One region of the Pantoea sp. y20 genome, then DNA from elsewhere that is predicted to be linked to it. Evidence: predicted binding sites of a transcription regulator. Region 1 holds the regulator's gene; each other region holds the start of a gene.
What was found. Region 1 encodes PhoB, which activates phosphate uptake and scavenging genes when phosphate is short. Its sites were predicted from a motif close to CTGTCATAAAACTGNCNNAT; they were not measured.

Region 1 (5,154 bases):
AGATAACCCGCTTCGCTCACCCGACGCTGACCTTGTGGCGATAACACCTGATGCAGAAAGGCATTCACCAGCGGCGGCAGCGGTTTGCCGGGTGCTTTGTTGACGTAGATATAAAGCGGGCGCGACCACGGATAGCGGCCGTTGCGAATCGATTCGGCATCCGGCATCACGCTGTCGCCGTTCGCCGTGACCACCGGTAGCATTTTCACGCCGCTGAGATGAAAGCCAAAACTGGCATAACCGATGCTGTTGGGCGTGGCGGCAACGGCTTGTACCACCGCCGCAGAGCCGGGGAATTCAGCGACATCAGCACGGAAATCACCTTTGCACAGCGCCTGCTGCTTAAAGAAGCCCCACGTTCCCGACGCCGAGTTGCGGCCATAGCGCTGGATGCTGCGCGTGGCCCACTGGCCTTCGCTCAGGCCGAGATCGCCCCAGCGCTGCGGCACCTGTTGCCCGCCGCACAGACGCGTGATGGAGAACAGCGCATCGAGTTGTTGCGGCGCGATGCGCGACAGCGGATTGTCCTGATTAACCACTACCACCAGCGCATCCATCGCCACCGGCACCGCCAGCGGCGGATAGCCGTAGCGCGCGGTAAAAAGTTGACGTTCGTCGATCTGCATCGGCCGGCTCATCGCGCCCAGCTGGGCAGCACCTGCCGCCAGCGCCGTCGGCGCAGTAGAAGATCCCGCCGCCTGCACCTGAACGTTGACGCCCGGCGACTGGCGGCTGAAATCCTCGCCCCATAATGTCATCAGATAACCCAGCGTATCCGATCCAACGCTGCTCAGATTGCCGGTTAGCATGGTTTGTTGGCCGTGTGCCAAAGCAGAGCAAAGCAGCAAGAGGGAGATCAACAGCGATTTCATTGGCGATTCCGCAATTCAGTAAGACGCCTATTCTGGAGCGGTGCGATTTATCACGCAATACATTGCGTATGGGTTGTTAATGAGGCGGGAATTGGTCTCCATGAATGGCGTAATGCTTGTCAGTTAAACCAACGACGAGTGCGCAGGCCGGTGTCACTTTTGGTCCGGCGGTCCTCGCGCCGCTTACGCGGTACCTTCACTTCGCTCGTCTGCCTGACGGACCGGCGGAGACGGGACTTCCTTGTCCCGGCTCCGCCTTTCGCCCGCGTCCTGCGGGCTCTCCTGGCTTCCTCGCTTCGTTCAGCGCTGCGGATTGCCAGGCCAAAAGTGCCCCCGGCCTGCTCATAAGCTTCAGTGCGTGTTGTTGAAAAGGACTCATTCGCTTCAGGCGCTGGCGCGTCTGCTGCGGCAAAAGGGCCATTCGCAGCGCTGAGGCTTTTACGTTGGGCCAGGAGCCTCGCGCATGGATGCGCGAGGCAGTTCGGGGTCGGCCAGGGAAGGCCGATCCGCGAACGGTCCGTCGGCACAACGTGGAAGCCGAAGGTACCGCGCTAGCGGCGCGAGGACGGCCCGTGACGCAGCAGATGTGTCAGCGCCCGCACCAAAAAGGCTTTATTAACTGATAAGTATGGCGCCATGAATAGCGATCCTACGACCTTAATTAACCCGCTCTTGCATCACGTTAGCCACAATCAAGCGTGGCGGCAGCAGGAAGCTGAAACAGGTTTCCTGATGCGGCACGCTGGTGATCTCCAGCCGCGCGTTGTGATGTCCCAACGCATGCTTCACGATCGCCAGCCCCAATCCGCTGCCGCCGGTGGCGCGCGAACGCGCTTTATCCACGCGATAGAAACGCTCGGTGAGGCGCGGCAGATGCTGCTCGCTAATGCCCGGCCCGTCATCGCACACCTTAAACTGCGCGCCTTGTTTAGTGCGCAGCCAACTGATGTCGATGCGCGTGCCATCGGGCGTGTGATTCACCGCGTTGTAGACCAGATTGGAAATGGCGCTACGTAGCTGCTCATCATTGCCGAACACTTTCAGATGCGGATCGGTATGGAAATGGATGGTGTGACGTCCCTGACTCAGCGTTTCCGCTTCACGCTGCAACAGCATCAGCATGCCCGGCACATCCACCGTCTCTTTGAGATCGATGGCCGGCGCCGCTTCGATACGCGACAAGGTCAACAACTGCTTCACCAGGCTGTCCATGCGGCGCGTCTGCTCTTGCATGGTATGCAACGCCTTGCTGCGCGTGCGCTCGTTCATCACCGAGTCGTCCATCATTTCCAGATAACCCTGCAATACCGTTAACGGCGTGCGCAGTTCATGACTGACGTTAGCAAAAAAGTTGCGTCGCGCGCCTTCCAACTGGTGCATCTGGGTGACATCACGCGCCACCATCAGCCACTGACCTTCGCTGTAAGGCATCACGCGGAATTCCATATGATGCTGATTATTGAGGATCTGCGTCAGCGGCATGTCGAACTTGCGCTGGCGGATATAGCGGGAAAATTCAGGATAACGCAGCAAATTGAGGATGTTCTGGCCGTTATCTTCCGGCCAGCGCAAGCCAAGGTGCTGCTGCGCCAGGCCGTTGCACCAGAAAATAGTGCCCTCTTCGGTGGTCAGCACCACCGCATCCGGCAGCGATTCTGCTCCGCTGCGGAAACGTTTGATCAGATTGCCCAGCTCGCGCCGCCGCCGCCGGTTGCGCAATTGCATCTGGTACAGGCCATAAAACAGCGGTTCCCAGCTGCCGCGTCCGGTGGGCGGCGTCATTGAACGATCGACCCACAGCCAGTGCGACAGACGCATCAGATTTCTGAAGTGCCAGAACATCACGCCGGTCACCGCAATCAGCAGCAGCCACGGCAGATATCCGAACAACAGACCCAACACCAGCGCAGGTAAACAGACCAGCGCCAGCTCGGTCAACAATCTCTTCCAGGAGAGTCGTTCCAGCACGGTAAACACTCCGTTTACGTTTAATAGCGGGCAGAGAAACGATACCCTGTTCCGCGCACGGTTTGAACCATGCGATCGTGGCCGGTTAATTCCAGTGCTTTACGTAAACGGCGAATATGCACATCGACGGTGCGATCTTCGACATACACATTGGTGCCCCAAACATGGTTCAGCAGCTGTTCGCGGCTGTACACGCGTTCCGGGTGGGTCATAAAGAAGTGCAGCAATTTATACTCGGTCGGCCCCATCTCCAGCGGCGTGGTTTCCGACATCACACGATGTGAGGAAGGATCAAGGCTCAGGCCCTGCATCTCAATCACCTCTTCCACCGCCATCGGTGAAATACGGCGCATCACCGCTTTGATACGCGCCATCAGCTCTTTCGGTGAGAATGGCTTGGTGATGTAATCATCCGCGCCCACTTCCAGACCGCGCACGCGATCTTCCTCTTCACCGCGCGCCGTCAGCATCATCACCGGAATGTCGCGCGTCATGGCTTCGCGCTTCAAATGCTTAATAAACTGAATCCCGCTGCCGCCGGGCAACATCCAGTCCAGCAGAATCAAATCAGGCCAGGGTTCGATCAGCTTACCAATCGCGCTGTCATAATCTTCCGCCTCAATAGGCTGGTAATCATTCTGTTCCAGCACGAAACATAACATTTCACGGATGGGAGCTTCGTCTTCCACAACCAAAATGCGCTTAGCCATTGTAACTCCTGCTAGTGTGACACCGTGTCACTGGGATTTGCGGCGCCATTATGCGTCAGTTTTGTGACACTTTTATGAAAACACCGCCCTAAGATAGATAGATAAAAAACAGAAATGTCACAATAAAATTCTGCTTTTTTTCTTTGTGATCTTAAGTGGTTATAATTCGTCTTCGCTAAATAGAGCACGGAGCAAACATGCGCATCATTCACACCGCTGACTGGCATCTCGGTCAGTTCTTTTACAGCAAAAGTCGCGCGCGGGAACATCAGGCGTTTCTCGACTGGCTGCTGGATCAGATTGTGCAGCATCAGGTGGATGCGCTGATTATCGCCGGCGACCTGTTTGATACCGGTTCGCCGCCGAGCTACGCGCGTGAAATGTTTAACCGTTTTGTGGTGGCGCTGCAGCCAAGCGGCTGTCAATTGGTGGTGCTGGCGGGCAATCACGACTCGGTGGCGACGCTGAATGAATCGCGCGAGCTGCTGGCCTGCCTGAATACGCAGGTGATAACCAGCGCCACGCCGCAGGGCGAACAGCAGGTATTAACCCTGAAGCAGCGCGACGGCGCGCCGGGCGCGCTGCTGTGCGCCATTCCTTATCTGCGTCCGCGCGACATTCTGCGTAGCCAGGCTGGCCAATCCGGCCGCGAGAAGCAGATCTCGCTGCTGGAGGCGATCGAGCAGCATTATCAGCACTGCTTTGCTGCCGCGCAGGCGCAGTGCGATGCGCAGGACGTTACGCTGCCGATCATCGCCACCGGTCATCTCACCACTGTTGGCGTGACTAAAAGCGATTCGGTGCGCGACATCTATATCGGTACGCTGGATGCCTTCCCGGCGCAGGCGTTTCCGCACGCCGATTACATCGCGCTCGGTCACATCCATCGCGCCCAGCGCATCGCCAACAGCGAGCACATTCGTTACAGCGGTTCGCCGATTCCGCTCAGTTTTGATGAGCTTGGCCGCGAGAAAAGCGTCTTCCTGCTGGAATTCAGCACCACGCTCGATACCGTTACGCCGCTAACCATCCCGCACTTCCAGCCGATGCAGATGCTGAAAGGCTCGATGGCGGAGATTGAACATCAGCTGGCGCAGTTCAGCGCGAGCGCCAGCGAACAGCCAGTCTGGCTGGATATTGAGATCACCACGCAGGAATATCTCAGCGATCTGCAACGTCGCATTGAAGCGCTCACCGAAAATCTGCCGGTCGAAGTGCTGCTGGTGCGCCGCAGCCGCGAACAGCGGCAGCGCAGCCTCGAACGGCTGGAGAACGAAACCCTGAGCGAACTAAAAGTGGAAGACGTGTTTGCTCGCCGACTGGCGCAGGAAGATCAGCTGGATGCCGGGCAGGCCGAGCAGTTAACGCAGCTGTTCCGCACCCAGCTTGCCGCGCTGGAGAATCCATCCGCATGAAAATTTTGACGCTACGTTTTAAGAACCTCAATGCGCTGCGCGGCGAATGGTTTATCGATTTCCGTCGTGAGCCCTTTGCCAGCAACGGCTTGTTTGCCATTACCGGCGCCACTGGCGCGGGCAAAACCACCTTACTCGATGCGATTTGCCTGGCGCTCTATCATCAGACGCCGCGCCTCGGCACGCTGT
Region 2 (5,154 bases), 1.1 Mb from region 1:
AGTTCTGGATAACCCCACCGGCTACGGTCGTATCGTGCGTGAAAACGGCACGGTGATCGGCATCATTGAGCAGAAAGATGCCTCGCCAGAACAGCTTAAAATTCAGGAAATTAACACCGGCATTCTGATTGCCAACGGTGGCGACCTCAAGCGCTGGCTGGCACAACTTAACAACAATAATGCGCAGGGCGAATTCTATATCACCGATATCATCGCCATGGCGCACCACGAAGGCCGCGTGATCAATGCGGTGCATCCGGCGCGCATCAGCGAAACCGATGGCGTCAACAATCGCCTGCAGCTGGCAACGCTTGAGCGTGTCTACCAAAGCGAGCAGGCAGAAAAGCTGCTGCTGGCGGGTGTGATGCTGCGCGATCCGGCGCGTTTCGATCTGCGCGGTGCGTTGCAACACGGCCGCGATGTGGAGATCGACACCAACGTGATCATCGAAGGCAAAGTCACGCTCGGCAACCGCATCAAAATCGGTGCCGGCTGCATCATCAAAAACAGCGTGATTGCTGACGACTGTGAAATCAGCCCTTATTCGGTGATCGAAGATGCCACGTTAGCCGCTGCTTGTACGGTTGGGCCTTTTGCGCGTCTGCGTCCGGGCAGCGAGTTGGCGGAAGCGGCGCACGTGGGCAACTTTGTAGAGATGAAGAAAGCCACGCTCGGCAAAGGCTCCAAAGCCGGTCATCTCTCTTATCTCGGCGATGCGGAAATTGGCGCGGGCGTGAATATCGGTGCGGGTACCATTACCTGTAACTATGATGGCGCCAACAAATCCAAAACCATCATTGGAGACAACGTGTTTATCGGTTCGGATACCCAGCTGGTGGCGCCAGTCAGCGTGGCGAGCGGTGCGACCATCGCCGCGGGCACCACGATAATGAAAGATGTGTTAGCTGCGGATCTGGTCTACAACCGTAAAGAACAGAATCAAAAATCGGGCTGGCAGCGTCCTGTTAAGAAAAAATAAATTTTAAAGGCCGACAACGATCGGCCTGTTAGCAGTGCCATAAAAAAATATCCCCACTCTCTACAAGGCTCGGGGAAATCAGGTCGTATGACAACGCAATGGCCGAAAGCCATGAAGTCAGGAAATTACTATGTGTGGAATTGTTGGTGCAGTAGCGCAGCGTGACATCGCAGAAATTCTGCTGGAAGGTTTGCGTCGTCTTGAGTATCGCGGTTATGACTCCGCGGGATTAGCCGTCGTCGATCGTCAGGGCCATATGACGCGCCTGCGTCGTCTGGGTAAAGTGCAGAACCTGGCGGAAGCCGCAGAGCAGCAGCCGCTGATTGGCGGCACCGGTATCGCACATACGCGCTGGGCGACACACGGTGAACCGTCGGAGGCCAATGCGCATCCGCACGTTTCTGAGCACATCATCATCGTGCACAACGGCATCATTGAAAACCATGAGCCGCTGCGCGCGCAGTTGCTTGAGCGCGGCTATCACTTTGCCTCAGAAACCGACACCGAAGTGGTGGCGCATCTGGTGCATTGGGAGCAGAAGCAGGGCGGCACGCTGCGTGAAGTGGTGCTGCGCGTCATTCCGCAGCTGCGCGGTGCGTATGGCATGGTGATCATGGACAGCCGCGATCCTTCGCTGCTGGTGGCGGCGCGCTCCGGCAGTCCGCTGGTGATTGGCCGTGGCGTGGGCGAAAACTTTATCGCTTCCGATCAGCTGGCACTGCTGCCGGTGACGCGTCGCTTCATCTATCTGGAAGAGGGCGATATTGCCGAGATCACCCGCCGCGAAGTCACCATCATCGATCGTGACGGTAAAACGGCTAAGCGCGCTGAAATCGAATCGACCGCTCAGTACGATGCCGGCGACAAAGGCATCTATCGTCATTACATGCAGAAAGAGATTTACGAGCAGCCGAACGCGATCAAAAACACCATCACCGGTCGTTTTAATCACGGCGAAGTCGATCTTAGCGAGCTGGGCCCGGATGCTGAGACGCTGTTGAGCCAGGTCGAACATATTCAGATCATTGCCTGCGGTACGTCATATAACTCCGGCATGGTTTCGCGTTACTGGTTTGAGTCGCTGGCTAACCTGCCTTGTGATGTGGAAATTGCTTCAGAATTCCGTTATCGCAAATCTGCAGTGCGTAAAAATAGCCTGCTGATCACGCTGTCACAATCGGGTGAAACCGCCGATACGCTGGCGGCGCTGCGCCTGTCGAAAGAGCTGGGTTATCTCGGTTCGCTGGCCATCTGTAATGTGGCCGGTTCATCGCTGGTGCGTGAATCCGATTTAGCGCTGATGACCAAAGCCGGCACTGAAATTGGCGTGGCATCCACCAAAGCCTTCACCACGCAGCTGGCAGTATTGCTGATGCTGGTGGCGAAACTCGGTCGTCTGCACGGCATGAAAGCCGAAACCGAGCACGAGATTGTGCACGCGCTGCAGGCCTTGCCGAGCCGCATCGAACAGATGCTGGCGCAGGACAAAGTAATCGAAAACCTGGCGGAAGGTTTCTCTGATAAGCATCACGCGCTGTTCCTTGGCCGTGGCGATCAGTATCCGATCGCGATGGAAGGCGCGCTGAAGCTGAAAGAGATCTCCTATATCCACGCCGAAGCCTATGCGGCGGGCGAGCTGAAGCACGGCCCGCTGGCGCTGATTGATGCGGATATGCCAGTGATCGTGGTCGCGCCCAACAACGAACTGCTGGAGAAGCTGAAATCCAATATTGAAGAGGTACGCGCGCGCGGCGGTTTGCTGTATGTGTTTGCCGATCAGGATGCCGGTTTCAGCGACAGCGATGGCATGAAAATCATCTCCCTGCCGCACGTAGAAGAGGTGATTGCACCGATCTTCTACACCGTGCCGTTACAGCTGCTCTCATACCATGTGGCGCTGATTAAAGGTACCGATGTTGACCAGCCGCGTAACCTGGCTAAATCGGTTACCGTTGAATAATCAGTAACAAGAGTGGGCCCGCAATGGGCCCGCTTCATTTCTGTACGCTGTCATATAACTGTCACATTTCGTACATTTCACTGTCATCAAACTGTCCTATTTTCCCTCCAGCAGCAATCACTGACTCCTACTAAAAAGGCATTGAGCCTGATTTTTTTGAATCCCCTGGAGGGAACATGACACTGATGCGTAGCACCGTAGCCCGAATCCTCGCCGCCACCTTCGCAGTAAGCGCGGTTTCTGCTTTTGCAGCCACCGATCTGACGGGCGCAGGCGGGACATTCCCGGCGCCGGTTTATGCCAAGTGGGCAGCCGAGTACCAGCAAGCCACCGGTAGCAAAATCAACTATCAGGGTATTGGTTCTTCCGGCGGCGTGAAGCAAATCATCGCGAAAACCGTCGATTTCGGTGCGTCTGATGCGCCAATGAAAGAAGAAGATCTGCAGAAAAACGGCCTGTTCCAGTTCCCTACCGTCATTGGTGGTGTGGTGCTGGCGGTTAACATCCCAGGTGTGAAATCCGGTGAACTGACTCTTGACGGTAAAACCGTGGGCGACATCTACCTCGGTACCATCAAAAAGTGGAACGACCCGGCGATCACTAAACTGAACCCAGGCGTGAAACTGCCAGATTCCAACATCAACGTGGTTCGCCGCGCTGACGGTTCCGGTACTTCTTTCGTCTTCACCAGCTACCTGGCAAAAGTGAACGAAGAGTGGAACAGCAAAATTGGTAAAGGTAACACCGTTAACTGGCCAACCGGACTGGGCGGTAAAGGTAACGACGGCGTGGCCGCGTTTGTACAGCGTCTGCCGGGTTCAATTGGCTATGTGGAATACGCTTACGCCAAGCAGAACAACCTGACCTACACCAAACTGGTTGATGCCGACGGTAAAGCGGTCGCACCAAGTGAAGAGAGCTTTGCTAACGCCGCGAAAGGCGCAGACTGGAGCAAAACCTTTGCTCAGGATCTGACCTTCCAGAAAGGCAACGATGCATGGCCGATCACCTCAACCACCTTCATCCTGATCTACAAAGATCAGGCGAATGCGGAGAAAGGTAGCGAAGTGCTGAAGTTCTTCGACTGGGCTTACAAAGGTGGCAGCAAAACCGCAACCGACCTGGATTACGCCGCGCTGCCAGAAAGCGTAGCTAACCAGATTCGTGCAGCGTGGAAAGCGAACATCAAAGATAGCTCCGGTAAAGCGCTGTACCAGTAACAGATTGACCTGGCCAGCCGAGACGGTTGGCCAACCCCAATGGGCGGCCTGCGTGCCGCCCTGACATCCCCCTGAGAACAGAGAATTCTATGGCTGCCACTAAGCCGACGTTCAAAGCCCCCGGTAAACAAGGCGACATGATTTTCGGCGCGCTGGTGAAGCTATCCGCGCTTATCGTGTTGCTGTTGATGGGCGGCATTATCGTCTCCCTGATTTTCTCCTCCTGGCCAAGCATCCAAAAATTTGGTTTCTCTTTCCTGTGGAACAAAACCTGGGATGCGCCAAACGAACAATTTGGTGCGCTGGTACCGATTTACGGCACCCTCGTCACCTCGATTATTGCCTTGATCATTGCCGTGCCGGTGAGCTTCGGCATCGCGCTGTTCCTGACCGAACTGGCGCCTGGCTGGCTGCGTCGCCCGCTGGGCACCGCCATTGAGCTGCTGGCGGCGATCCCCAGCATCGTGTACGGCATGTGGGGCCTGTTTGTTTTCGCGCCGCTGTTCGCCGAATATTTCCAGACGCCAGTTGGCAACGTGATGGCGAATATCCCGATTGTCGGCACGCTATTCTCGGGCCCGGCATTCGGTATCGGTATTCTGGCGGCGGGCGTGATTCTCGCCATCATGATCATTCCGTACATCGCCTCGGTGATGCGCGACGTATTTGAACAAACGCCGGTGATGATGAAAGAGTCGGCTTACGGCATCGGCTGCACCACGTGGGAAGTGATCTGGCGCATCGTGCTGCCGTTCACCAAAAACGGCGTGATCGGCGGCGTGATGCTTGGCTTGGGCCGCGCGTTGGGTGAAACCATGGCGGTGACCTTTATCATCGGTAACACCTACCAGCTCGACAGCGCCTCGCTGTTTATGCCGGGCAACAGCATCACCTCCGCGCTGGCCAACGAATTCGCCGAAGCGGAATCCGGTGTCCACGTTGCGGCTCTGATGGAGCTGGGTCTGATTCTGTTCGTGATTACCTTTATCGTGCTG
Region 3 (5,154 bases), 1.4 Mb from region 1:
GGATGCGGTGGTCACCAAAAGCCATCGCTTTGATATTTATCCGCCGCTGGGGTAATAACGCAAACAATGCGCAATACATTGCGCCGCTACAAAAAATCAGGCCGGTAACCCGGCCTGATTTTTATTCTTCGTCTTCGTCGCGCAACGGCACAATCAACATGTCGATATGCACGGTGTTAATCAACTGGCGCGCCGATGACATCAGCTTGCTCCAGAAGTCCTGATGGTGACCACACACCACCAAATCCACATCATATTTCTTAATCGCATCCACCAGCACCTGGCCAAGATCGCCGCTGCCGCTCAGAGTTTCACTGATCGGATAACCGGCGTTAATAGACAGCTCTTTCAGCGCGGTGTGCGTCTCTTCAGAAATACGCTTCTGCATGTCGCCCAGATTGACATCAATCAGCCCGGTGTAGAGGTCTGAATAGTTCACATCAACGTGGATCAGCGAGATTTTTGCATCATAAGGACGGGCCAGCGAAACGGCTTTATCAACCAGCAACTGGCTTTCCGGGGAAAGGTCTACTGCAATCAGGATGTGTTTATAAGCCATGATAAAACTCCTTTCTCAAGATTCGGGGCAATCTTCCTGCTTTCACGGTCGGCGATTCCTTTGCGCGAGACGGCGATGAAGCGCCACCAACCAACTATTTCAGCCTTGCAGGCGGTTTTTGTTATGTCCTGAGTATAGCCAGAGTTGTTAACAAATGCTGCAAGCGCAAGTTCGCTTGTGAGGAAGATCAAGCGTTATCGGCTTTTTCACTCGCCCTGAACGAAAATCATCGCTGGAAAAAAATTCAACAGATCTCCTACACTGAAAATAAGTGCCACTGCCATATGCGTTGCGCACTCAGGTTCGCATAACAACAATGCAATCGACATCATTCAATGGCTGGTTTATTTCCCGTGCGGCGTCTACAGCAATTCCCCGCTGCGTTCGACGTCGTTGCGGCTCCAGCCGGGAGGGGAACATGATCAGCACTATCGCGCTTTTTTGGGCTCTGTGTGTGGTTTGTCTGGTGAATATGGCGCGCTATTTCTCTTCTTTGCGCTCACTTTTAGCCGTTTTGCGCGGTTGCGATCCGCTGTTATATCAATACGTGGATGGTGCGGGTTTCTTCACGTCGCACGGGCAGCCGAGTAAGCAGGTGCGGCTGGTGCGCTATATCTGGGAGAAGCGCTATCACGATCATCATGACGACGAGTTCATTCGCCGCTGTGAGCGCGTGCGCGGGCAGTTTGTGCTGACCAGCGGGCTCTGCTTTTTGGTGGTGGTGAGTTTGATTGCGATGGCTATCTGGCAATAAAAAAGGGCAATAAAAAGGGCGACATCGCGTCGCCCTCATACCCGTCATACTTCGAATCACAGCCGCGTTAGCTGCGCGAGTTCACCTCAGTCACTTACTTGAGTAAGCTCCTGAGGATTCACTCACTTGCCGCCTTGCTGTCATCCGAATTATTTAGGGTATCCATCAGATCAGTTTCAGTGCAATCCAGTAGAGCGAACCCGACAGCAAAATACACACCGGCAAGGTGAACACCCACGCCATAGCGATATTTTTGATGGTGCGACTCTGCAATCCACCGCCATCGACCAGCATGGTACCGGCCACCGACGACGACAGAATGTGCGTGGTAGAAACGGGCATACCGGTGTAACTGGCCACGCCAATCGATACCGCGGCCGTCACCTGCGCCGACATCCCTTGCGCATACGTCATGCCTTTCTTACCGATTTTCTCACCAATGGTGGTGGCAACACGACGCCAGCCAATCATGGTGCCGATGCCCAGCGCCAGCGCCACAGCCACAATAATCCAGATCGGTGCGTACTCAACGGTGCCCAGCAAATCGCTTTTCAGCTTGTTGAGGAAGCGCTTATCGTCCGCGCTGGTTTCCGGCAGCTTGGCCACTTTATCTACGGTATCGGAAACGCACAGCAGCAGGCGACGCATCTGGCTGCGTTGATCAACCGTCAGCTGATCGTAGCTCTGCAGATTGTTCAGCAGCAGCTGCGCACGATCGATAGCCTGCAGCGCACGGCTGCTGTCGCAATGGAACTCCTGCGGACCGCCAAGCGATTCATCTGGCGTTGGCACCACAGGCGGCGCCATCTGCACCATGTGCGTCAGTGATTCGTTGTGCTGCTGATAATACTGCTCCAGATGGTTTACGGCATCGCGCGTGCGGGTGATGTCATAACCCGACGCATTCAGGTTCACCACAAAACCAGCCGGCGCAACGCCGATCAGCACCAGCATAATCAGGCCAATGCCTTTCTGACCATCGTTAGCGCCGTGTGAGTAGCTCACGCCAATCGCGGAAACGATCAGGGCAATGCGCGTCCAGAACGGGGGCTTTTTCTTGCCATCAATCTTTTCACGGTCAGCAGGCGTCATGTGGATGCGTGAACGCTTGGTGGTTCCGCTCCAGTAGCGACGCAGGATAAAGATCAGACCGCCTGCAATCACCAGACCTACAATCGGCGAAAGAATCAGGGACATGAAGATATTGATGACTTTCGGCAGGTTGAGCGCGTCAACCACCGAGGTGCCGGTCATCAGGGCGTTGGTGAGACCAATACCGATGATGGCGCCAATCAATGTGTGAGAACTGGACGCCGGCAAACCCAAATACCAGGTGCCAAGGTTCCAGATAATCGCGGCCAGCAGCATGGAGAAGACCATGGCGAGTCCGTGAGCCGAACCGACATTCAACAGTAAATCGGTCGGAAGCATGTGAACGATGGCATACGCCACGCTCAATCCACCAAGCAAAACACCTAAGAAGTTGAAAACACCCGCCATGACAACCGCCAGTTGCGCCCGCATCGCACGGGTATAAATGACAGTCGCGACCGCGTTAGCAGTGTCGTGAAAACCGTTGATTGCTTCGTAAAACAATACAAACAGCAGAGCAAGAATCAGTAACAGGCTGGTACTGAGGTCGAGACCAGCAAACAGATGTAGCATAAACGTTACGCCATTTTGGGAGGACATGAACGCGGCGCATTATCTGCGACAACGTGCGCGATATGAAAGAAAAATATAGCTCTTTATTGTCTTAAAATTGTAATGCAGCGTATAGATTTAGCTGAAAACAGCTTAAAATTAGTAAGTTACATTATGACACATTTACGGCATTTTTTTGAAGCTGGCGCTAAAAGCCGCAAATCCCTACAATCAGCGCCTTTCGAGCAAGGCGGATAAAAGCAGTGGAAAAGTTTGACGTTATCATTATTGGTGCAGGCGCAGCCGGCATGTTCTGCGCTGCGCAGGCAGGGCAATTGGGTCGCCGCGTATTGCTGCTGGATAACGGCAAAAAAGCCGGTCGCAAGATTTTGATGTCGGGCGGCGGTCGCTGCAACTTCACCAACATGCACACCGAACCGGCGGCGTATCTGTCGCACAATCCGCATTTCTGCAAATCGGCGCTGGCGCGCTACAACCAGTGGGATTTCATCGATCTGGTCAATCGCCACGGCATTGCGTATCACGAGAAAACGCTCGGGCAATTATTCTGCGATGACTCCGCACAGCAGATTGTCGATCTGCTGTTGAAAGAGTGTGATGCCGGCCAGGTGACGCTGCGCCTGCGCAGTGAAGTGCTGAGCGTTGAGCGCGACGATAACGGTTATACCTTGCAGCTGAACGGCACATCGGTGCAGGCAGAAAAACTGGTGATCGCCAGCGGCGGGCTCTCGATGCCAGGCCTCGGCGCCACGCCGTTTGGCTATAAAGTGGCGGAACAGTTCGGCCTGAAAGTGTTCCCGACGCGTGCGGCATTGGTGCCGTTCACGCTGCATAAACCGCTGCTGGAACAGCTCAACACGCTGTCGGGCGTCGCGCTGCCCACCACCATCACCGCGCAGGACGGCACCTTATTTAAAGAAGCGATGCTGTTTACCCATCGCGGCTTATCGGGGCCCGCCGTGCTGCAAATCTCCAGCTACTGGCAGCCGGGTGAATTCGTCACCATTGATTTGTCACCTGCCACTTCGCTGGATGATTTCATTCATGTGCAGCGCGAAGCGCATCCCAATCTCAGCCTGAAAAACAGTCTGGCGAAAATTCTGCCAAAACGGTTGGTGGAAGTGCTGCAGGAGCTAAAGCAGATTCCTGACGTCACGCTGAAGCAGCTTAACAGCAAGCAGCAGGGCGAACTGGTCAGCACGCTGCATCAATGGCGCGTGCAGCCAAACGGCACCGAAGGCTATCGCACCGCAGAAGTGACGCTAGGCGGCGTCGATACCACCCAACTGTCGTCAAAAACCATGGAAGCGCGCGATGTGCCAGGTTTGTTCTTTATCGGCGAAGTGGTGGACGTTACCGGTTGGCTGGGCGGCTACAACTTCCAGTGGGCGTGGAGCTCGGCCTGGGCGTGCGCGCAGGCGCTTTAAAAGGTAATCTTTACACCCAGTTGTGTCTGCCAGTTGCTGGCACCTTCCTGACTTAGGCGATGTTGCCACTTAAGCTGGCTATTAAGCTGAACATTCTCAGTCAGTTGCCAGCCAACGTCGCCGCTATATTGCAGGTGCTTACCGCCTCGGCCAGTACGCAGATTATCTTTATCTACCGCAACATTGCCCGCATGGCCGCTGTACTGCACATAGCGTGTTTCAAGGCCAAATTTCAGGCTATCTGTTGGTCTGAAGTCATATTTCATACCGCCAGAGAACTGCAGCTGTTTTTGCTGTGAATAACCAATATGTAGATTGTCGTTGTCATGAATATCCTTGATGCGTGCCCATTGCATGGTGGCGCCCAGCACTGGGGTGAACGCATGTGAACCCTGCTGCCAGCGCCAGCCAACATCCATACCGATATTGGCGCTGCGGGCTTTTACCTGCGCCACCTTATCTTTTTCATCACTGCTTATATTGCCGCGATAGTGACCGACGCTAATCGGCAGAGCCAGTTGCAGGCCATGCTGTGGCTGCCAGCTCAACATGGCATTGATACCTTGAGTATCAACCTGCCCGTGGCTGTTGCCGCTGGACTGTGAGGGCTCCAGAGTGAAGTGACCTTTACTGATCGCCACACTCAGTGCCAGCTGTCGTTGCTCATCTTCCGTCAGTAATCCACGTAAGCCTACCAGCCAGCCGTAATAGCGGTTTTCACTCTGGTTGTGATTGGCTTCGCTGCGATA
Region 4 (5,154 bases), 350 kb from region 1:
AAATGGCGATCCTAAGACCGCCATTGATTACAAAATCCCGGTCTCAACGCTGAAATGGCGCTGTTCGCCGGGGGCCAGCTCAATCAGCGTGCCAGCGCGCTGTGCGGCTTTGAAACCCTCCGGGCGGCAGGTTGACGGCAGCACATAGGCGGCGACCTGCTGATCGCGGTTATGCAGCATCCAGCGCGTGGCGTGCGGGAATTGCTGGCTGGAAAAGCGCGTCATCAGGGCAAACCCTTGCGGTGAGTGCAGCTCGAACTGCATCTCATCGCCGTACTGCTGGAGATCGTCGGCGAAAAACACGATCTCCGGATCGCACATCTGCGGCTGATCCAGCTGCTGAAACGCCTGCGGATCGCGCGCCAGTTGATCGGTATATGCGCGCCACTGTGGGGTAGGCTTGACGTGCGCCGGGATCGAGCTGCGCAGCTGGAACGCACCGGTCGGGATCGACTGCTGGAAACGCCCTTGATCCAGCCAGGCGCTGTTCAGATGACACATATACTGCAGCGGCATCGGAGCGCCTGCCAGGTTAGTGACGTTCATCTCAATGTGCAGGCGCGCAGCATTGGCCTCAAGGCGCACCGCCGGTGCGGCAAGATAGTGATGGCCAAAGCCCTTCACATATTCGGTTTCGCCCTCCAGCGACAGGCGATCGTCCTCCAGCACGATCCATGCGCTGTCCATGCGCGCGCAGGCCATTTCGCCATGCAGCGGATGATCGTCATCCTCTGCCGGACAGCCGTTGGCCAGCAGCCCGGAGTGGAAAGCGAAACAGCCGTAGGTATCAATGATCGAACTGCCAGGCAGCGGCTGCTTAAAGCTGTGGCTCATGGTCAGCGAATGGCCGTCAAAGTTAGCGTCCCACACCATCTGACCGTAAAACGGCAGTACGATCACCGTGCCGCGTGGATTGCTGATGCACACCGCTTCCACACCTGCGGGATAGCGAAACAGCTCGACGTGGAACGTCTCGTTGCGCAGCAGCGTGGCTGGCGTTTCATGAAACTGCTCACGACGTAACGGTAAACGGGTTTTCATGGCATCTCCTCAACTAAACGACCGGCTGCTTCTGCCTGTTTTTTATGACGCAGCTCGCCCCAGAAGAAGTAACCCACCCAGGCGAAGCACAGCAGCGAAACGCCGAACGCCAGCTGCATCGAGCCCAGATGATCGGAGACGAAGCCCTGAATCGCAGGAATAAAGGCAGCACCGACAATCGACATCACGATAAACGCGCCCGCCACTTCGGTGTATTTGTTATCGACGGTAGCCAGCGTTCCAGCGTAGATCGTCGCCCAGCACGGACCAAACAGCGCACTGACCAGGATGGCGGCATACACGGCGGTAAAGTTCGGCACAAACATCACATACGCCAACGCCAGAACACCCAGCAGCGAGTAGGCAATCAACACTTTTTCCGCACGGAAGCGCGTCATCAGGACGTTGGCGATAAATTTACCGATAAAGAAGCCGATGAAGCTGTAAATCATAAAGTTAGAGGCATGGCGCTCATTGACCGCGCCGAGCGTCAGCGCCAGACGAATGGTGAACGACCACACCGCCACCTGCATGCCGACATACAAGAACTGCGCCAGAATCCCGCGTTTGAAGTGACGATTCGCCGCCAGATAGCGGAAAGTTTCGCCGAGCGACGGCAACGATTTTTCACTGCTTTCCGGTTTGCAGCGCGGATAGCGGGTGAACAGAAACAGCAGCATCACTACCACCAAAACCATCACCAGATATTTGTAGGGTTCCAGCGTGTGCTCCAGCATGGTGAGACGGAACGCATGCGCCTGTTCCGCATTCATGCCGGCCAGCTGACTTTCCAGACTGTCGCCCTCCTGAAACACCAGATATTTGCCCAGCACGATGCCCATCAGTGCGCCCACCGGATAGAAAGTCTGGCTGATATTCAGGCGCAGCGTGGCGTGATCGCGATGACCAATCATCGAGCTGTAGGTGTTGGCGGCGGTTTCGAGGAAGCTCAAACCGATAGCGATGGCGAAAATCGCTGCCAGGAACATGGTGTAGGTTGCCATGTGCGACGCAGGATAGAACAGCACGCAGCCCACAATATACAGCGCCAGGCCCAATAAAATCGCCAGTTTATAGGTGGCTTTGCGGATCACCAGCGAGGCCGGAATAGCGATCAGGAAGTAGCCGCCGTAGAACGCGCTCTGCACCAGCGCGCTGGCGAAATCGCTTAACGCGAACACGCTTTTGAACTGGGTGATCAGGATGTCGTTCAGACTCGCCGCACAGCCCCACAACGGGAACAGGCACGAGAGCAAAATGAACTGGAACAGCGGCGTTTTATTCAGATAGCCATCAGATTGCTGAACAATGTTCGGTTGCATAACTCGACCTCAGTGAACGTTGAGAAAACGCTGGAAGGTTTCCGCGTCGGGATAGGAGCGCTGCGTGCCGCGACCGGTCACGCTGCAGGCGGCATAAGCCGAGGCTTGCGCCATCGCGGCCGGGATATCGCCGCTTTTCACCAACTCGTGGGCGAAGCAGCCGATAAAGGCATCGCCCGCGCCGCTGGTATCCACCGCTTTTACCGCGGTGGGGGCAACCTGATGCACGCTGTCGCCAGACATCCACAGCGAACCGCGCCCGCCCAGCGTGATGATCAGATTTTTCAGCCCGCGTTTGAGCAGCGATTGCCCCGCCAGCTTCACCTCTTCATCCGTGGTGACCGGCATGCCGGTGAGGATCTCCAACTCGGTTTCATTCGGCATGAAAAAGTCGCATTTGCAGGCGTAGTCGATATTGAGATCCGCCACCGCCGGTGCCGGATTGAGGATCACTTTGATGTCATGCTGACGGGCAAAATCAATGGCGTAATAAACAGTCTCCAGCGGGATCTCCAGCTGCAGGATGATCAACTGGCAGCTTTTCAGTGCTTCGGCGGCGGCATCGATATCGGCTGGCTTCAACTGCTGGTTGGCACCTTTGATAATCAGAATGCGGTTCTGCGACTGATCGTCGACGAAGATCGGTGCCACGCCGCTGGAGGTGCCTGGCGCGGTGGTGACGAAGCGGGTATCAACGCCTTGCTGCTGCAGATTGGCCACGGTATTCGGCGCGAACAGATCGTCGCCGACTTTACTCACCATCATCACGCTGCCGCCCATCTTCGCCGCTGCCACAGCCTGATTGGCACCTTTACCCCCGCAGCCGATGGCAAAATCGGGTGCTTCCAGCGTTTCGCCCGCTTTAGGCAGCTGATTGGTATAGGTAATGAGGTCCACCATATTTGACCCAATAACCGCAATATCCATTGTTTTCTCCCGGTGAATTTTTAGCTTTATAATGTTATTAAAATAACAATATCAGGTTAATAAAGTTAATTGTGTGATAAATTTCACACCTCGACATCCTGATAAAAAGCCGATAAACAGCCATTAATTGGTAGAAATGAATGTTATTATTCTAACAATGGAACAACATTGAGAATCAGAGCGAAGCGGCTTGAGAGCAACACGTTGGCGGCATTGCATGAGGTTTGCGGGCCGATCTCATTACAGGTAAGATTGAAAACTGGCCTGCTGGATACGTCGCAAATCATTAAAATATGTGAGATTTATCGTGATTTTTGACCAGGCCACTTCGACTTCAGGATTAATTACGCAGAGATGATCATGGAAACCCGGCGCGACGAACGTATTCACAAGTTGGCTCAGGCGCTGAAACGCACCGATAAACTGCACCTGAAAGACGCGGCGCAGCTGCTCGGCGTGTCGGAAATGACCATTCGCCGCGATCTCACCGAACCGGCTTCAACCGTGGTGCTGCTGGGCGGCTATATCGTCAGCGATCCGAAAAGCCACGCCGGACACTATTTCATCTCCGATCAGCACGGTCAGAACGCCGCACGCAAACAGCGCCTGGCGCAGGCTGCTGCGGATCTGATCAGTGAAAATGACACGGTATTTTTTGATTGCGGCACCACGCTGCCGTACATCGTAGATGCGATTCCTGACACCTTGCCGTTCACCGCCATCTGCTGCGCGATGAACACTTTCCTGGCGTTGAAAGAGAAACCGGCCTGCAACGTGATCCTGAGCGGCGGTGAGTTCCACGCCGATAACGCGCTGTTCACGCCGATTGGCGCGCACTCGATCCTCGACGATCTCTGCCCGACGCTGGCCTTTATTTCGGCGGCAGGTATCGATCAGGAACAGGGCGCCACCTGCTACAACATTAACGAGCTGGCGATGAAGCACCACGCGATGCTGCGCGCACGTCAGCGCGTGCTGGTGGCGGACAGCAGTAAATTTGGCAAAGTGCTGCCCGCGCGTATCGGTGAATTGCGCCGTTTTGATTTGCTGGTCAGCGATAGCGCACCCGAACCGGCGCTGAAGAGCTGGCTGGCACAACAGAATATTCCGCTGCGATTGCCTAAAGCTTAGAATTCCTCTGTTTCTATTACCGGGAAACAAAACCAGACCCTAAATACTTCGTGTTGCAGGAAGGCGGCAAGTGGGTTCATCCCCAGGCGCATACATTAGTATGTGACTGGGGTGGACACACGCAGCCAACGCACCTGCAGCGCGAAGTATGACGGGTATGAATAAAGGGTGAAAACAGCTAAACTTCTGTACCTAAAGTTCATAACTCACAGACCAAAAGGCTCAATACAACGTGGCTCAATTCGTCTATAGCATGCATCGCGTCGGCAAGGTCGTTCCGCCGAAGCGTCACATCCTGAAGAATATTTCTCTTAGCTTCTTCCCTGGAGCAAAAATCGGTGTACTCGGCCTGAACGGCTCGGGTAAATCGACGCTGCTGCGCATCATGGCCGGTATCGATACCGATATCGAAGGGGAAGCACGCCCACAGCCGGGCATCAATGTGGGTTATCTGCCGCAGGAACCGCAGTTGAACCCGGAGCACACCGTGCGTGAATCCGTTGAAGAAGCGGTATCCGAAGTGGTTGGCGCGCTGAAGCGCCTCGACGAAGTGTATGCGCTGTATGCCGATCCCGATGCGGATTTCGACAAGCTGGCCGCTGAACAGGGCCGTCTGGAAGAAGTGATCCAGGCGCACGATGGTCACAACCTCGATACCCAGCTGAACCGTGCCGCCGATGCGATGCGTCTGCCAGACTGGGATGCCAAAATCGCTACCCTTTCCGGTGGTGAG

Region 2: a site for PhoB is predicted at 2,987-3,006, ahead of pstS (phosphate ABC transporter substrate-binding protein PstS). Genes of this name have one in related genera too.
Region 3: a site for PhoB is predicted at 3,130-3,149, ahead of pitA (inorganic phosphate transporter PitA). Genes of this name have one in related genera too.
Region 4: a site for PhoB is predicted at 3,362-3,381, ahead of rbsK (ribokinase). Genes of this name have one in related genera too.

The regions. Positions count from the first base shown of each region.
Region 1 is NZ_CM142816.1:1,046,085-1,051,238, reverse strand. It holds gene ACYAC5_RS04765 (PstS family phosphate ABC transporter substrate-binding protein) at 1-872, opposite strand, end outside; gene phoR (phosphate regulon sensor histidine kinase PhoR) at 1,530-2,840, opposite strand; gene phoB (phosphate response regulator transcription factor PhoB) at 2,861-3,550, opposite strand; gene sbcD (exonuclease subunit SbcD) at 3,748-4,965, shown strand; gene ACYAC5_RS04745 (AAA family ATPase) at 4,962-5,154, shown strand, end outside.
Region 2 is NZ_CM142816.1:4,208,549-4,213,702, forward strand. It holds gene glmU (bifunctional UDP-N-acetylglucosamine diphosphorylase/glucosamine-1-phosphate N-acetyltransferase GlmU) at 1-979, shown strand, start outside; gene glmS (glutamine--fructose-6-phosphate transaminase (isomerizing)) at 1,110-2,939, shown strand; gene pstS (phosphate ABC transporter substrate-binding protein PstS) at 3,116-4,159, shown strand; gene pstC (phosphate ABC transporter permease PstC) at 4,249-5,154, shown strand, end outside.
Region 3 is NZ_CM142816.1:3,896,048-3,901,201, reverse strand. It holds gene rsmJ (16S rRNA (guanine(1516)-N(2))-methyltransferase RsmJ) at 1-55, shown strand, start outside; gene uspA (universal stress protein UspA) at 122-559, opposite strand; gene uspB (universal stress protein UspB) at 978-1,313, shown strand; gene pitA (inorganic phosphate transporter PitA) at 1,479-2,978, opposite strand; gene ACYAC5_RS18145 (BaiN/RdsA family NAD(P)/FAD-dependent oxidoreductase) at 3,221-4,405, shown strand; gene ACYAC5_RS18140 (autotransporter domain-containing protein) at 4,402-5,154, opposite strand, start outside.
Region 4 is NZ_CM142816.1:697,047-702,200, reverse strand. It holds gene ACYAC5_RS03170 (aldose 1-epimerase family protein) at 28-1,041, opposite strand; gene fucP (L-fucose:H+ symporter permease) at 1,038-2,363, opposite strand; gene rbsK (ribokinase) at 2,373-3,290, opposite strand; gene deoR (DNA-binding transcriptional repressor DeoR) at 3,651-4,421, shown strand; gene ettA (energy-dependent translational throttle protein EttA) at 4,654-5,154, shown strand, end outside.